2 regions of the Methylobacterium sp. AC433 genome follow, and region 2 is predicted to be linked to the other one. Evidence: predicted binding sites of a transcription regulator. Region 2 holds the regulator's gene; the other holds the start of a gene.
What was found. The regulator PhoB, encoded in region 2, activates phosphate uptake and scavenging genes when phosphate is short. The targets are predictions, from matches to a motif close to TGTCATNNANCTGTCAT.
Positions count from the first base shown of each region.

Region 1: the regulator PhoB is predicted to act here: its motif matches at 4,298-4,314, upstream of AC0IWM_RS01925 (CorA family divalent cation transporter).

Region 1 is NZ_CEEDBN010000001.1:395,202-402,497, forward strand. Features, by position in the region: gene AC0IWM_RS01900 (TRAP transporter large permease) at 1-754, shown strand, start outside; gene minC (septum site-determining protein MinC) at 992-1,705, shown strand; gene minD (septum site-determining protein MinD) at 1,719-2,534, shown strand; gene minE (cell division topological specificity factor MinE) at 2,531-2,830, shown strand; gene AC0IWM_RS01920 (NupC/NupG family nucleoside CNT transporter) at 2,864-4,114, opposite strand; gene AC0IWM_RS01925 (CorA family divalent cation transporter) at 4,374-5,396, shown strand; gene AC0IWM_RS01930 (Orn/Lys/Arg family decarboxylase) at 5,522-7,296, shown strand, end outside.
Region 2 is NZ_CEEDBN010000001.1:634,306-641,601, reverse strand. Features, by position in the region: gene AC0IWM_RS03120 (MFS transporter) at 1-686, shown strand, start outside; gene AC0IWM_RS03115 (SDR family NAD(P)-dependent oxidoreductase) at 823-1,632, shown strand; gene AC0IWM_RS03110 (matrixin family metalloprotease) at 1,713-2,753, shown strand; gene phoB (phosphate regulon transcriptional regulator PhoB) at 2,824-3,528, opposite strand; gene phoU (phosphate signaling complex protein PhoU) at 3,558-4,283, opposite strand; gene pstB (phosphate ABC transporter ATP-binding protein PstB) at 4,385-5,203, opposite strand; gene pstA (phosphate ABC transporter permease PstA) at 5,255-6,148, opposite strand; gene pstC (phosphate ABC transporter permease subunit PstC) at 6,192-7,166, opposite strand.

The sequences.
Region 1 (7,296 bases), 240 kb from region 2:
GGAATACGCGGCCGCGAAGATCGCCTACGAGCGGAACGGCACCGCTTCGGCGATCCTCGCGGAGGATACCTACAGCATGCGCCAGCGCTTCTCGACGCTGCCGCGGGTGCTGCCCTTCGTGATCCTGCTCACCGGCGTGATGGTGGCGCTCTACGGCGGCTACGCCACCCCGTCGGAGACGGCGGGCCTCGGCGGCCTCCTGGCGCTGGGCCTGATCGCGGTCATCTACGGCGTCTGGCGTCCGCGCGACGTCAGCCCGATCCTGACCGCGACCCTGCGGGAATCAACCATGCTGATGCTCATCATCGGCATGTCGCTCCTCTACGCCTACGTGATGAGCTACCTGCACATCTCGCAATCGGCGGCGGCCGCGATCGTGGCGATGCAGCTGTCGAAGTGGGTGCTGCTGGTGACGATCCTCGGCCTCGTGATCCTGCTGGGCTTCTTCCTGCCGCCGGTCTCGATCATCCTGATGACGGCGCCGATCATCCTGCCGCCGCTGAAGGCCGCCGGGTTCGACCTCGTCTGGTTCGGCGTCGTGATGACCATCACCATGGAGATGGGCCTGATCCACCCGCCGGTGGGCCTCAACATCTTCGTCATCAAGAACATCGCCCCCGACATCCCGCTGAAGGACATCATCTGGGGCACGCTGCCCTTCGTGATCCTGATGGCGGTGGCGATCCTGATCCTCTGCCTCGTGCCCGGCATCGCCATGTGGCTGCCGAACTGGCTCCTGCCCACCACGCGGTGAATTGCGGGCGTCGCTCGGGCGACGACCCTCCGAGACGGAACCGGCCCCGGACGGGGCGCGCGACAGGCCGAGGCCGTTGCGCGTCCCGTCCGGGGCCGCTGCGTTTGGCGTGCCCACCGGATCCCTGGATCACCGGATCAGAGGAAAATGTGCGCCTTTAATCCTTTGAACACGGGTTGTTAACGAAGCGGTAACCATACCGGGCATCAATGGTCTGGTAAGGAATCGCGAGAGCCCGTGACTGACACAAGCCCTCCCCGCAGACCCGTTCAGCTTCGCGGCCGCGCCTTCAAGTCCTTGGTGCTGGCCCCGGAGACTCCGCTTCCCGATTGGTTCGCCGATCTGGACGAAGCGCTCAAGCGCTCGCCGACCCTGTTCGACGGGCGCGCCCTGATCCTCGACGTGGCGGGGCTGGCGCCCGCCGCGCCGGACCTCGACAGCCTGCTCGCCGAACTCGGCAGCCGGCAGATCCGCATCCTCGGCATCGAGGGCACGGACCTGTCGCTCCTCGGACCCGGGCGCCCGCCGCTCCTCGTCCAGGGACGGCCCTCGAGCACGATCGAAATCCCGGCCCAGCTGGAGCCGGAGCCCGAGGTGCCGCCGGCGCCGCCCGAGCCGGCGACGACCTCCCTCACCATCGAGGGGTCGGTCCGGTCCGGGCAATCCATCGTCCACCCCACCGGCGACGTCACCGTCATGGGGTCGGTCTCCTCCGGCGCCGAGATCCTCGCCGGTGGCTCCATCCACGTCTACGGCGCTCTGCGCGGCCGGGCCATCGCCGGCGCCGCCCGCAACCCCCGCGCCCGCATCTGCTGCCGCAAGTTCGAGCCCGAACTTCTCGGCATCGACCGCCTCGTCCGCACGGCCGAGGAGATGGGCAACCACCTGCGCGGCAAGGCCGTGCAAATCTGGCTCGATGGCGGCGCCATCAAATTCGCATCCTTGGATTGAGGAGACAGCTCATATGGCCAAAGTTCTGGTCGTGACATCTGGCAAGGGCGGCGTCGGCAAGACGACGACGACCGCGGCCCTCGGCGCGGCGCTCGCGCAGGCCGGCAAGAGCGTGGCGGTGGTCGACTTCGACGTCGGCCTGCGCAACCTCGACCTCGTGATGGGCGCCGAGCGGCGCGTCGTCTACGACCTCATCAACGTGGTCAACGGCGACGCCAAGCTCAACCAGGCCCTCATCCGCGACAAGCGCCTGGAGAAGCTCCACCTGCTGCCCGCCTCGCAGACCCGCGACAAGGATGCGCTCACCGACGAGGGCGTCGCCCGCGTCATGGACGAGCTTCGCGAGAAGTTCGACTGGGTGATCTGCGACTCCCCGGCCGGGATCGAGCGCGGCGCCACGCTGGCCATGCGCCACGCCGACGTCGCCGTGGTGGTGACCAACCCCGAGGTCTCCTCGGTGCGCGATTCCGATCGCATCATCGGCCTGCTCGACTCCAAGACGCTCAAGGCCGAGCGCGGCGAGACGATGGACAAGCACCTGATCCTCACCCGCTACGACCCTGCCCGGGCCGATCGCGGCGACATGCTCAAGATCGAGGACGTGCTCGAGATCCTCTCGATCCCGCTGCTCGCCATCATCCCGGAGAGCATGGAAGTCCTGCGCGCCTCCAACGTCGGCTGCCCGGTGACCCTGAACAACCCGCTCTGCGCCCCGGCCCGCGCCTACACCGACGCCGTGCGCCGCCTCAACGGCGATGCGGTCCCGATGTCGGTCCCCACCGACAAGAAGTCCTTCCTCGACAAACTCTTCACCCGGAGGGCAGCATGAGCCTCCTCAACATGTTCAACCGGCGCGGTTCGGCGCCGGTCGCCCGCGACCGCCTCCAACTCATCCTCGCCCATGAACGGGCGGGGGTCGGCGGCTCCGATCTCGTGATGGTGCTGCGCGAGGAGATCCTCGCGGTCATCGCCAAGCACGTCGAGGTCAACAGCGACAAGGTCCAGATCCGCCTCGACCGCGGCCAGGACATGTCGACGCTCGACATCGACATCGAGCTGCCGCTCACGGCCATCACCAAGGCCGGTCCCGCGAAGGTCAAGGCGGCGAAGCTCGCCGCCGCATGAGCCTCTCCACGCCCGTCCCGGCCGGCACAGCCGTCAGGCACCGATGAACAACCCGGCGAGCGTCGCGCTCGTCAGGTTGGACAGGGTGCCGGCCAGGATCGCGCGCAGGCCGAACCGGGCGATCTCCGCCCTGCGCTCCGGTGCGAGGCTGGCGAGGCTCGCGAGCTGGATGGCCACCGAAGTCAGGTTGGCGAAGCCGCAGAGCGCGAAGCACAGGATCGCGGCCGTCCGCGGGTCCAGGTTGCCGCCCTTCAGCACCGGCGAGAGCTGCGCATAGGCCAGGAACTCGTTGAAGGCGATCTTCTGGCCCAGCGCCCCGCCGACGAGGCCGGCCTGCTCCCAGGGCACGCCCATCAGCCAGGCTAGGGGTGCGAACACCGCGCCGAGGATGCCCTCCAGGCTCAGGGCGGGATAGCCGGCGAGACCCCCGGCCCAGCCCATGAACCCGTTCAGCAGGGCGATCAGGCCTGTGAACGCGATCAGCATCGCCCCCACCGACACCGCCACGGCCAGCCCCTTCTGGGTGCCGTCGGCCGCCGCCTCGATGACGTTGACCGCCCGCGTCTCCGCGAAGGTGACCCGCGTGGAGGTGACCCGACTCGGCTCCGTCGTCGGCACCAGGATCTTGGCGAAGAGGAGGCCGCCCGGCACCGCCATGGCGCTGGCCGCCAGCAGGTACTCCATCGGCACGCCGAGGGCCGCGTAGCCGGCGAGAATCGTGCCCGCCGTGGACGCGGCCCCGCTCGACATCACGGCGAACAGCTCGGCCGAGGTCAGGGCCATCAGGAACGGACGCAGGGCGATGGCGATCTCGCTCTGGCCGATCGCGATGGTGATCACCGCCGAGAAGGTCTCGATCCGCGACGTGCCGATCACCCGCTGCAGCACGGTGCCGATGGCCCGCGCCGCCGCCTGCATCACGCCGAAATGGTAGAGCACCGCGATCAGCGCCGAGACGTAGAGGATCTGCGGCAGGATGCGCAGGGCCAGGATGAAGCCGCTGCCGCCGAACAGTTCGAACATGCGCGGCTCGACGAGGCCGCCGAACAGGAACGCGGTGCCCCGGTCGCCGTAATTCAGCACGGTCTGGACGAAGGAAGCCGCCGCGGCGAGGCCCATGCGGCCCGCCGGGATGAACAGCACCAGGGCGCCGAGCGCCACCTGCAGCGCCAGGGCCGAGAGCACCACCCGCGGCGAGATCGCCCGCCGATTCGTCGAGAACAGCACCGCGACGGCCAGCAGCAGGGCCAGGCTCGCGCCCGCGTGGAAAAGTTTCTCGACCATGCCGCCCCGCTGTTCTGGCTCAAGCGGAGCAAGCCCGATGCCGGGCCGCTTGTCGCGGGGGAAGTGGCGGCATCCACCGCTGCTCGCCCCGGACGGATCGCCCATGACGGCGTGCCTCCCTTCGCCGCTTTGTCGGGAGAGGAGCGCGCGGGCGGTCGCCTCCCCATCTCCGGTACCGGCCACCGTCATGACAGTGTCGCCCGCGCTTGCGATCCAGCGCGGCGACCGTCGGCGGTTTGCCGGCAACAGGGCCGGCCGCATGCAGCGCCTTCTCACCGATACCACCGCCCTCCCGTGCCTGCTCTTCGCGATCGCGTTCGACGCGGAAGGGCGCGGGCGCCTGCTGGAGGCGGATGGCGGCCTGCCGGCGCCCGTCGCCGAGGGATTCCTCTGGCTGCATCTCGACCTCGTCGATGCACGCCTCGACGGGCTGATCGCCGCCGGGCGCCTCGGCCCGCCCGCGCTCGCCGCCGCCACCTTCGCCCGCGACGGGCATCAGCGCGTGGTGATTGAGGGCGCCGATCTCGGCCTCGTGATCGCCGATCGGGAGCGCGAATTCGGCGGCCGGATCGAGGACGAGCCGGCCGGGCGCCTGCATTGCGTGTTGGGCGCGCGCCTCCTCGTGAGCGGACGACGGCACGCCACCGCCGCGGCGGAAGCCGCCCGCGACGCGGTTCTGGCCGGGCGGCGCGTCTCCAGCCCGGCGGGACTCCTCGAGATGTTCGTCACCGGCGTCGCCGCCTCCCTCGACGCCTCTGCCCGGCGCTTCTCCGACGCCCTCGACGCCATTGAGGACCGGATGCTCGACGAGGATCAGCCCGACGATCCCCGACCGCTGGCGCCGATCCGCCGGCAGGCCGTGCGCCAGCATAGGCAGCTCGCCGGCCTCAGTGCGGTCTTCCACCGCCTCGAATCCGAGACCGAGGAAGAGGACGACGCCCTGCCGGAGGCGGTGGTGACCATGGCCGCCCGGGTGGTCCAGCGCCTCGATTCGCTTCACCGCGACATGCTGGTCCTGTCCGAGCGCAGCCGCCTGCTGCAGGACGAGATCGCCGGGCGCACGGCGGCCGAGACCAACCGCCAGCTCTTCACCCTCTCGATCCTCACCGCCCTCTTCCTGCCGCCGACCCTGGTGACCGGCGTGTTCGGCATGAACACCAAGGGGTTGTTCCTCGGCGATTTCGAGAACGGCTCGTTCCTCGCCCTCGTCATCTGTGCGGCGGCGGCCCTGGCGGTCTACGGCGTGATCCGCCGCCTCGGGCTCGTCAAACGGCGCGGCTGATCGTAAGCCGGCTCCCCGTCGCGCCGCGCGGAGCCAGAAAACACCGCGACCGCCGCAAGATCGTCATCGAAGCGTCACGTCCCGTCGCGAACGGTGCGCCAAACGCCCCTGGGAGCCTTTTCCGCATGGATTTCTTTCGCCGCTTCACCGTCCTGATGTGCGCGCCGAACTTCGACCCGGACGATCTCGAGGGCGTGCGCGTCCAGCAGATCATCGGCTCCGTGGAGAAGCTCGGCTTCGAGGTGGTGCGGGCCCGGCGCGTCGAGGACGCGGCCATCGCGGTCCAGACCGATTCGGCCATCGGCTGCATGGTGGTGGATTGGGGCAAGCGCGGCCTCGACGGCAAGGCGGCCGCACTCATCAACCTCATGAGGAAGCGCGGGCTGGAGATGCCCATCGTCATCATGGTCCGCCGCAAGCGCCTGGAGGACATCCCCGTCGAGGTGCTGGACTTCATCGACGGCTACATCTTCCTCGCCGAGGAGACCCCGGACTACATCGCCCGTGGCCTGGTGAGCCGGGTGAAGCAGTATGCCGAGACCCTGAAGACGCCGTTCTTCGGCGCGCTGGTCGATTACGCCGAGCAGGGCAACCAGCTCTGGACCTGCCCGGGCCACAATGGCGGCATCTTCTACAACCGCTCGCCGATCGGGCGCATCTTCGTCGAGCATCTCGGCGAGGCGGTGTTCCGCGACGATCTCGACAACTCGGTGCTCGATCTCGGCGACCTCCTCGTCCACGAGGGCCCGGCCCTGAAGGCGCAGAAGGAGGCTGCCGTCATCTTCGGGGCGGAGAAGACCTACTTCGTCCTCAACGGCACCTCGGCCTCCAACAAGATCGTGCTCTCCGCCCTGGTGGCCGAGGGCGACCTCGTGCTGTTCGACCGCAACAACCACAAGGCCGCGCATCACGGGGCGCTGTTCCTCGGCGGCGCGATACCCGTCTTCCTAGAGACCGACCGCAACGCCTACGGCCTGATCGGCCCGATGTACCACGAGGCCCTCGACGAGACCGTCATCCGCCAGAAGATTCGCGACAACCCGCTGATCACCGACAAGGAGGCCTGGCGGCGCGAGCGCCCGTTCCGCGTCGCGGTGATCGAGCAGTGCACCTACGACGGCACGATCTACAACGCGCAGATGATCCTCGATAAGATCGGGCATCTCTGCGACTACATCCTCTTCGACGAGGCCTGGGCGGGCTTCATGAAGTTCCACCCGCTCTTCGCCGGCCGCTTCGCCATGGGACTCAAGGGGCTCGACGAGACCTCGCCCGGCATCATCGCCACCCAGTCGACCCACAAGCAGCTGGCGAGCTTCTCCCAGGCCTCTCAGATCCACACCAAGGACAGCCATATCCGCGGCCAGACCCGGCGCATCGAGCACCGGCGCTTCAACGAGACCTTCCTGGTCCACGCCTCGACCTCGCCGTTTTACCCCCTGTTCGCCTCCCTCGACGTCGGCGCACAGATGATGAAGGGCCGCTCCGGCGTCGTGCTGTGGGACGACACCATTCGTCTGGGCATCGAGTGGCGCAAGAAGGTCCGCGCCATCCGCCGCGAGTTCGAGGAGAAGGAGGGCGATCCCCTGCGGCGCTGGTTCTTCGACCCCTTCGTGCCGGACACGGTTAAGGGACCCGACGGCAAGGTGCCGTGGGAGAGCCTCTCCACCGACGAGCTCGCCGGCAACGCGAAGTATTGGGAGCTGACGCCGGGGGCCGACTGGCACGGCTTCACGCACGTGGCACCCGACTATGCCATGACCGACCCCAACAAGCTCACCGTGCTCACCCCCGGATTCAACCGGCACACGGGCGAGTATGCCGAGCACGGCGTGCCGGCGCCCATCGTGGCGCAGTACCTGCGCGAGAACCGCATCGTGCCGGAGAAGAACGACCTCAA
Region 2 (7,296 bases):
GGGGCGTGGCGCTGGCGGAGATCGGTGCGGCTCTGGCGATCGGCGCGGTCTTCGTCTGGACGCAGACCCGGATGGCGCGCCCGCTCCTGCCCGTCGACCTCCTGCGGATCCCGGCCTTCGCGCTGTCGATGGCGAGCTCGATCGCCTCCTTCTCGGCGCAGATGATGGCCTACGTCGCCCTGCCCTTCTACTTCCAGGACGTGCTGCACCTCTCCGAGACGCAGACCGGCTTCCTGATGACGCCGTGGCCGATCGCCATCGCCCTGATGGCGCCGATCTCGGGGCGCCTCGCCGACCGCTATGCCCCGGGGCTGCTCGGCGGCCTCGGCCTCGCCCTGATGGCCACGGGCCTCGCGGCGACCGCGCTGCTGCCCGAGGGCGCCTCGCACCTGGACATCGCCTGGCGCCTCACGCTGTGCGGCCTCGGCTTCGGCCTGTTCCAGTCTCCCAACAACAAGGTCATCATCACCAGCGCCCCGCGCGACCGCAGCGGCGGGGCGAGCGGCATGCAATCCACCGCGCGCCTCACCGGCCAATCCTTCGGCGCCGCCCTGGTGGCGGTGATCTTCGGGCTGCACCAGGGAAGCGCGCCGGCCGGCCCGGTGGCCGCGACCCTGTGGTGCGCCGTCGGCCTCGCGAGCCTCGGCGCGGTGACGAGCGTCCTGCGGCGGCGGCCGGAGGGCTGAGGCGGAAGGCCGAAACGGAGGGCGATCGCACCAGGTCCCGTCCCGCGCGTTGATCCGCACGAAGGCCTCCCACGGCCCCGGCCCGCGGGCGGTCACAGGCCGCACGGGGGCCGAGACCCTCACGAAGGACGATCCCATGCATCTCGACCTGTCCGGCAAGCGCGCCCTCGTCAGCGGATCCACCAGCGGCATCGGCTACGCCATCGCCAAGGCGCTGGGCGAACTCGGGGCCAACGTGGCGATCAACGGGCGCATGCAGGACCGCGTCCGCGACGCCGTCGAGCGCCTGAAGCGGGAGACCGGCCATGCCGGCTTCATCGGAGCGCCCGGCGACGTCGCCAGCACGGACGGCGCGGCCCGCGTGGTCGCCGGTCTGCCGGACGTCGACATCCTCGTGAACAACACCGGCATCTTCGAGCCCAAGCCCTTCTTCGAGATTCCGGACGAGGACTGGCATCGCTTCTTCGACACCAACGTGATGAGCGGCGTGCGTCTGTCGCGGGCCTACACCCCCGGCATGGTGACGCGCGGCTGGGGCCGCGTGGTCTTCATCTCCTCCGAATCCGGCGTGAACATCCCGGTGGAGATGGTCCATTACGGAATGACGAAGACCGCGCAGCTCGCCGTCGCCCGAGGCCTCGCCGAGACCGTGTCCGGCAGCGGCGTCACCGTGAACAGCGTGCTGCCGGGCCCGACCCTGTCGGAGGGCGTGGCCGAGTTCATGAAGAGCATGGCGCAGGGGCAGGCGGGAACGGGAGGCGAGGTCGACCTCGACGCCGCGGGCCGCGCCTTCGTCGCCGAGCATCGCCCGACCTCGCTGATCGGCCGCCTCGCCACCGTCGAGGAGGTGGCCAGCATGGTCGCCTACATCTGCAGCCCGGCCGCCAGCGCCACCAGCGGCGCGGCGCTTCGCGTCGACGGCGGCGTCGTGCGCAGCATCGTGTGAGGGACCGCACCGGCGGGTGCGGTTAAGGCAATCGTAAGCTCTCCGACCGACCCTGGCCCGAACGGACGGGAGGGGAGCCGATGGGGGATTATGCGCTGGAGGGTCCGCGCTGGGGCGCGGGCGCGGCGGGAACGGGCGGTGGCACCGTGACCTGGGCCGTCGACGGCACGATCCCGACCACCTTCCTCGGCATCCTCCAGGGCGCCTTCGCGACCTGGGCCACCGCCGCGAACATCGCGTTCCAGCAGGTCGCCTCGACGGCGACCGCCCAGATCGACTTCACCCTCGGCGGCATCGACGGCCTCGGCAACACCCTGGGCTACGCCAACTATTCCTACAGCGGCCAGCGCATGCAATCCGCCGCCGTGACCTTCGACAGCGGCGAGGGCTGGCACGCCTCCGGCGCCCGCGTGATCAGCAACCAGAACGTCGACCTCGCCGTCGTCGCCCTGCACGAGATCGGCCACGCCCTCGGGCTCGACCATTACAACGCCAAGCCCGAGGTGATGAACGCGATCCTCAATCCCGCCATCACCACCCTCGGCGCCGGCGACATCGCGGGAATCCAGGCCCTCTACGGCGCGCCGAGCGCCCCGGCGGTGGTCGTGGCGACCCCGGCGGCCCCCGTCACCGCCAGCCCCGTCACCAGCGCCGTCACGGCGGTGTACCGCTTCTACGACACGCATACGGGCGATCACTTCTACACGACGAGCACGGCGGAGAAGCTGCAGATCCAGCAGACGCTGCCGTGGTTCACCTACGAGGGCACCCCTTGGGCGACTCCGGCCAAGGGCGCCGACACCGTCGACGTGTTCCGGTTCTTCGACACGGTCTCGAACGCCCACTTCTTCACGACGAGCGTCGCCGAGCGCGACCAGGTCCTGAAGACCGCGCCGAGCTACAAGTACGAGGGCGTGGCCTTCGAGGCCTACGCGGATGCGAGTGCGTCGGGCGGATTGACCCTGGAGCGCTTCTACAACACCCAGACCGGCCAGCATCACTTCGCTGGCAGTGCCGAGGAGGCCAACGGCATCAACCACGGCGCCGCCGGCCCAAACTGGGTCGACGAGGGCAAGGGCTTCACCGTCCACCTGCCCACCGACACCATGCTGTTCGCCTGAGGGCGAACCCGGGCGCCGACCGCAATCGGCCGTTCGGGGGCCGGCCCTTCGGCCGAGTTGCTCGGCTGAGCTACTCGGCCTCCGCCTCGAACATCTCGTCGAAGGAGTAGCCCGAGCCGCGCACGGTGCGGATCGGGTCGCTCTGGCGCGGGCGGTTGAGGGCCTTGCGCAGGCGCCCGACATGGACGTCGACCGTGCGCTCGTCGATGTAGACGTCGTGGCCCCAGACGCCGTCGAGGAGCTGCTCGCGGGAGAACACCCGGCCGGGGCTCTGCATCAGGAATTCGAGGAGCTTGAATTCCGTCGGCCCGAGATGGATCTCGCGGCCTTCCCGGCGGATGCGGTGGCTGACCCGGTCGAGCTCGATGTCGCCGGCCACCAGCAGGTTGGCGACGTGGGCGGGCTTGGCCCGGCGGAGCAGGGCACGGACCCGGGCGAGGAGCTCGGGCACCGAGAACGGCTTCACGATGTAGTCGTCCGCCCCCGTGCCGAGGCCGCGGATGCGGTCGCCCTCCTCGCCGCGGGCGGTGAGCATGATCACCGGCAGCCGCTCCGTCTCGCGCCGGGCGCGGATGCGGCGGCAGAGCTCGATGCCCGACAGGGCCGGCAGCATCCAGTCGAGCAGGACGAGGTCGGGGACCTGCTCCTGCAGGCGCAGGTCCGCCTCGTCGCCGCGCGCGGCCGAGTCGACGATGAATCCCTCGGCCTCGAGGTTGTAGCGGAGGAGGAGGGTGAGGGCCTCCTCGTCCTCGACGATCAGGATACGCGTACTCATCGTGCGCTTTCGATCAGACCGGCACGGGTTCAGGCCGCGCCGGGCATGTCCACGGTGGCGTAGTTGGAGGCGTCGTTCTTCGGGCGCTCGCGCTCGGCCAGGAGGTTCTCGCCGGTGACGAGGTAGTGGATCGTCTCGGCGATGTTGGTGGTGTGGTCGCCGATGCGCTCGATGTTCTTGGCCACGAACAGGAGGTGCGTGCAGAACGAGATGTTGCGCGGATCCTCCATCATGTAGGTCAGGAGTTCGCGGAACAGCGAGTTGTAGAGCGCGTCGATGGCGTCGTCGCGCTCCCACACGTCGAGGGCGGCCTTGATGTCCCGGCTGGCATAGGCGTCGAGGACGTCCTTGAGCTGCTCCTGCACCAGGTCGCTCATGTGCTGGACGCCGATGACGATCTTCTGCGGCTGGACCTGGTCGGCGATCGCGACCACGCGCTTGGCGACGTTCTTGGCCAGATCCCCGATGCGCTCGATGTCGTTCGAGACGCGGATCGCCGTCACCGTCTCGCGCAGGTCGATCGCCAGGGGCTGGCGCCGGGCGATGAGCAGGATCGCCCGCTCCTCGATCTCGCGCTGGAGGGTGTCGAGGCGGGTATCGGCGGAAATCACCGCCTGGGCCAGGGGCGAATCCCGGCGCACCAGGGCCTCTCCGGCCTCGGTCATCATCTTCTCGGCGATGCCGCCCATCTCGGAGATCGAGCGGCGCAGATCTTCGAGGTCGGTGTCGTAGGAAGTGACGATGTGGTCGGGCATGGGTGTGCTCCTCGATCGGGCCTCCTGTCCGGTGCCCGCCCTGATGGTGTCTGGCGCGGGCCGCCACCGGCCCACGCGGGTCGGTTCCGGCCTGCCGAGGATCAGCCGAAGCGGCCGGTGATGTAGTCCTGCGTCTGGCGCTTCTCCGGATTCATGAAGATGCGCGTCGTCGGGCCGAATTCCACCAGCTCGCCGAGGTACATGAAGGCGGTGAACTGCGAGATGCGCGCGGCCTGCTGCATGTTGTGCGTGACGATGACGATGGTGAATTCCGAGCGCAGCTGCTCGATCAGCTCCTCGATACGGCCGGTGGAGATCGGGTCGAGGGCCGAGGTCGGCTCGTCGAACAGGATCACCTCGGGACGCTGGGCCACCGTGCGGGCGATGCAGAGGCGCTGCTGCTGGCCGCCGGAGAGGCCCATGCCGGACTGCTTGAGCTTGTCCTTCACCTCGTCCCAGAGGGCGGCCTTGCGCAGGGATTCCTCGACGCGCACGTCGAGGTCGGCCTTGGGCAGCTTCTCGTAGAGGCGCAGGCCGAAGGCGACGTTGTCGTAGATCGACATCGGGAACGGGGTCGGCTTCTGGAACACCATGCCGATGCGCGAGCGCAGCTCGTTGAGGTCGACCTTGGAATCGAGGACGTTCTGGCCGTCGAGGAGGATCTCGCCCTCCGCGCGCTGGTCCGGATACAGGCTGTAGATCCGGTTGAAGGTGCGCAGCAGGGTCGACTTCCCGCAGCCCGAGGGGCCGATCAGCGACGTGACCTGGCGGTCGTGGAAGTTGAGGTTGACCGACTTCAGGCCATGGAAGCTGCCATAGTAGAAGTTCAGGTCCTTCACGGCGATGCGGACCGGTGAGGACTCGTCGGCCTTGTGGCGTCCGGTGAGCTGCGCGGACGTGATCCCGGGGGCGGCGTTCATCGGTTCAAGATCCTGTCGGTCGGAATGCGGGGAGGTGCGGCGCGCCGGAGATCAGCGCGAGCGCTCGGACTTGATGACGAAGCGGGCCACGATCGAGAGGGCGAGGATCGTGACGGTGATGAGGAGGGCGCCGGCCCAGGCGAGCTGTTGCCAGTTCGGGTAGGGCGAGAGCGCGAACTGGTAGATCATCACCGGAAGGTTCGGGATACCGCCCATCAGGTCGGAGCGGAACCAGCTGTTGTTGTTGAGCGCGGTGAAGAGCAGCGGCGCGGTCTCGCCGGCGATGCGGGCGAGCGCCAGGATGATGCCGGTGACGATGCCGGCGCTGGCCCCGCGCCAGGTGATGCTCTTGATCACGATGGAGGGCGGGGCGCCCAGGGCCGCGCCGGCCTCGCGCAGCGTCGAGGGCACGAGGCGCAGCATGTCCTCGGTGGTGCGCACGATGACCGGGGTGGCGATGATGGCCAGCGCCACCGCGCCGGCCCAGCCGGAATAGGAGCCCATCGGGCGCACCATCAGCGTGTAGACGAACAGGCCGATGAGGATCGAGGGCGCCGAGAGCAGGATGTCGTTGAGGAACCGGATGACGTCGGCGAGCTTCGAGTTGCGGCCGTACTCGGCCAGGAAGGTGCCGGCCATCACGCCGACCGGGGTCGCCACCAGGATGCCCAGGAAGGTCAGCACCAGGCTGCCCAGGATCGCGTTGGCGATGCCGCCGCCCTCGGAGCCGGGGCCCGGCGTCGGCTCGGTGAAGAGGGTCGGCGAGAAGCCCTTGATGCCCTCGACCACCAGCATGAACAGGATCGAGCCGAGGACGACGATGCCGATCAGGGTGGCGAGGGTGCTCGCCAGGATCAGGGTCTTGTCGGCGATCCGGCGGCCGGGGCGGACCCGGCTGATCCGGGCCGGCGCGGCGGTGGTGGCGAGGGGGGTGGCGGCGTCCATGATGGGTTCCTGACGTCTCGAGGCGGGCCGGGGCGATGCGGCCTCAGGCGACCTTGGCGCGGCGGGTGAGGATGCGGGCGATGATCAGGACGAAGAAGGTGATCACGAACAGGATGCAGCCGAGTGCCATCAGGGAGTTCAGTTGCAGGCCGTCGGCCTCGTTGAACTCGTTGGCGATGCGCGACGCGATGGTGGAGCCCGGGTCGAAGACCGAGCCCGAGAGCCGGTTGGCGTTGCCGATGACGAAGGTCACCGCCATGGTCTCGCCGAGCGCCCGGCCGAGGCCGAGCATGATCGCGCCGATGATCGAGACCGAGGCCTGGGGCACCAGGACGTGGCGCACCACCTCCCAGGTGGTGCAGCCGATGCCGTAGGCGCTCTCGCGCAGCACGGTCGGGATCTGGTCGAGCATGTCGCGGGTGATCGAGGCCACGAAGGGCACGATCATGATCGCCAGGATGATGCCGGCGGTGAGGATGCCGACGCCCGAGGGGACGCGGGCGTAGAACAGGGTGCCGACGATCGGCATGCCCTCGACCACGTTCGAGACCGGCACCTGCACGAAGCGGGCGAAGAGCGGCGCGAACATGAACAGGCCCCACATGCCGTAGATGATGCTCGGCACCGAGGCGAGGAGCTCGATGGTCATCGAGACCGGCTTGCGCGCCCAGCCGGGGCAGAGCTGCGTCAGGTAGACGGCGATGCCCAGGGAGAGCGGCACGCCGATGAGCAGGGCGAGGAAGGCGGAGGCCAGGGTGCCGACGATGGCCACGAAGGCCCCGTACTGCTCCTGCCCGATGTTCCAGGCGCTGGAGGTGATGAAGCCGAAGCCGAACTCGTTGAAGGTCGGCCAGGCACCGTAGGCGATGGAGCCGAGGATTCCGGCGAGCACGAACAGCACCAGGAGCGCCGAGCCGTAGGAGGCCGCGCGGAACAGGGTTTCGCCGAGGCCGCCGGGCGTCTTCCGGGCCGAGGCGCGGTCGCGCGTCAGGGCGATCTGGTCAGTCAAGGCGGCCATCCGAATGTCTTCTCTTCACCGGTCGGCGTCCTAGCCTGCGCCGGTCGCCGGCGCGAGGGGGGATCACCGGATCGTTGCCAAAGGGGGTGGCGAGGGGAGAGCGGCGCCGTGGCGCCGGTCTCGTCCGTCG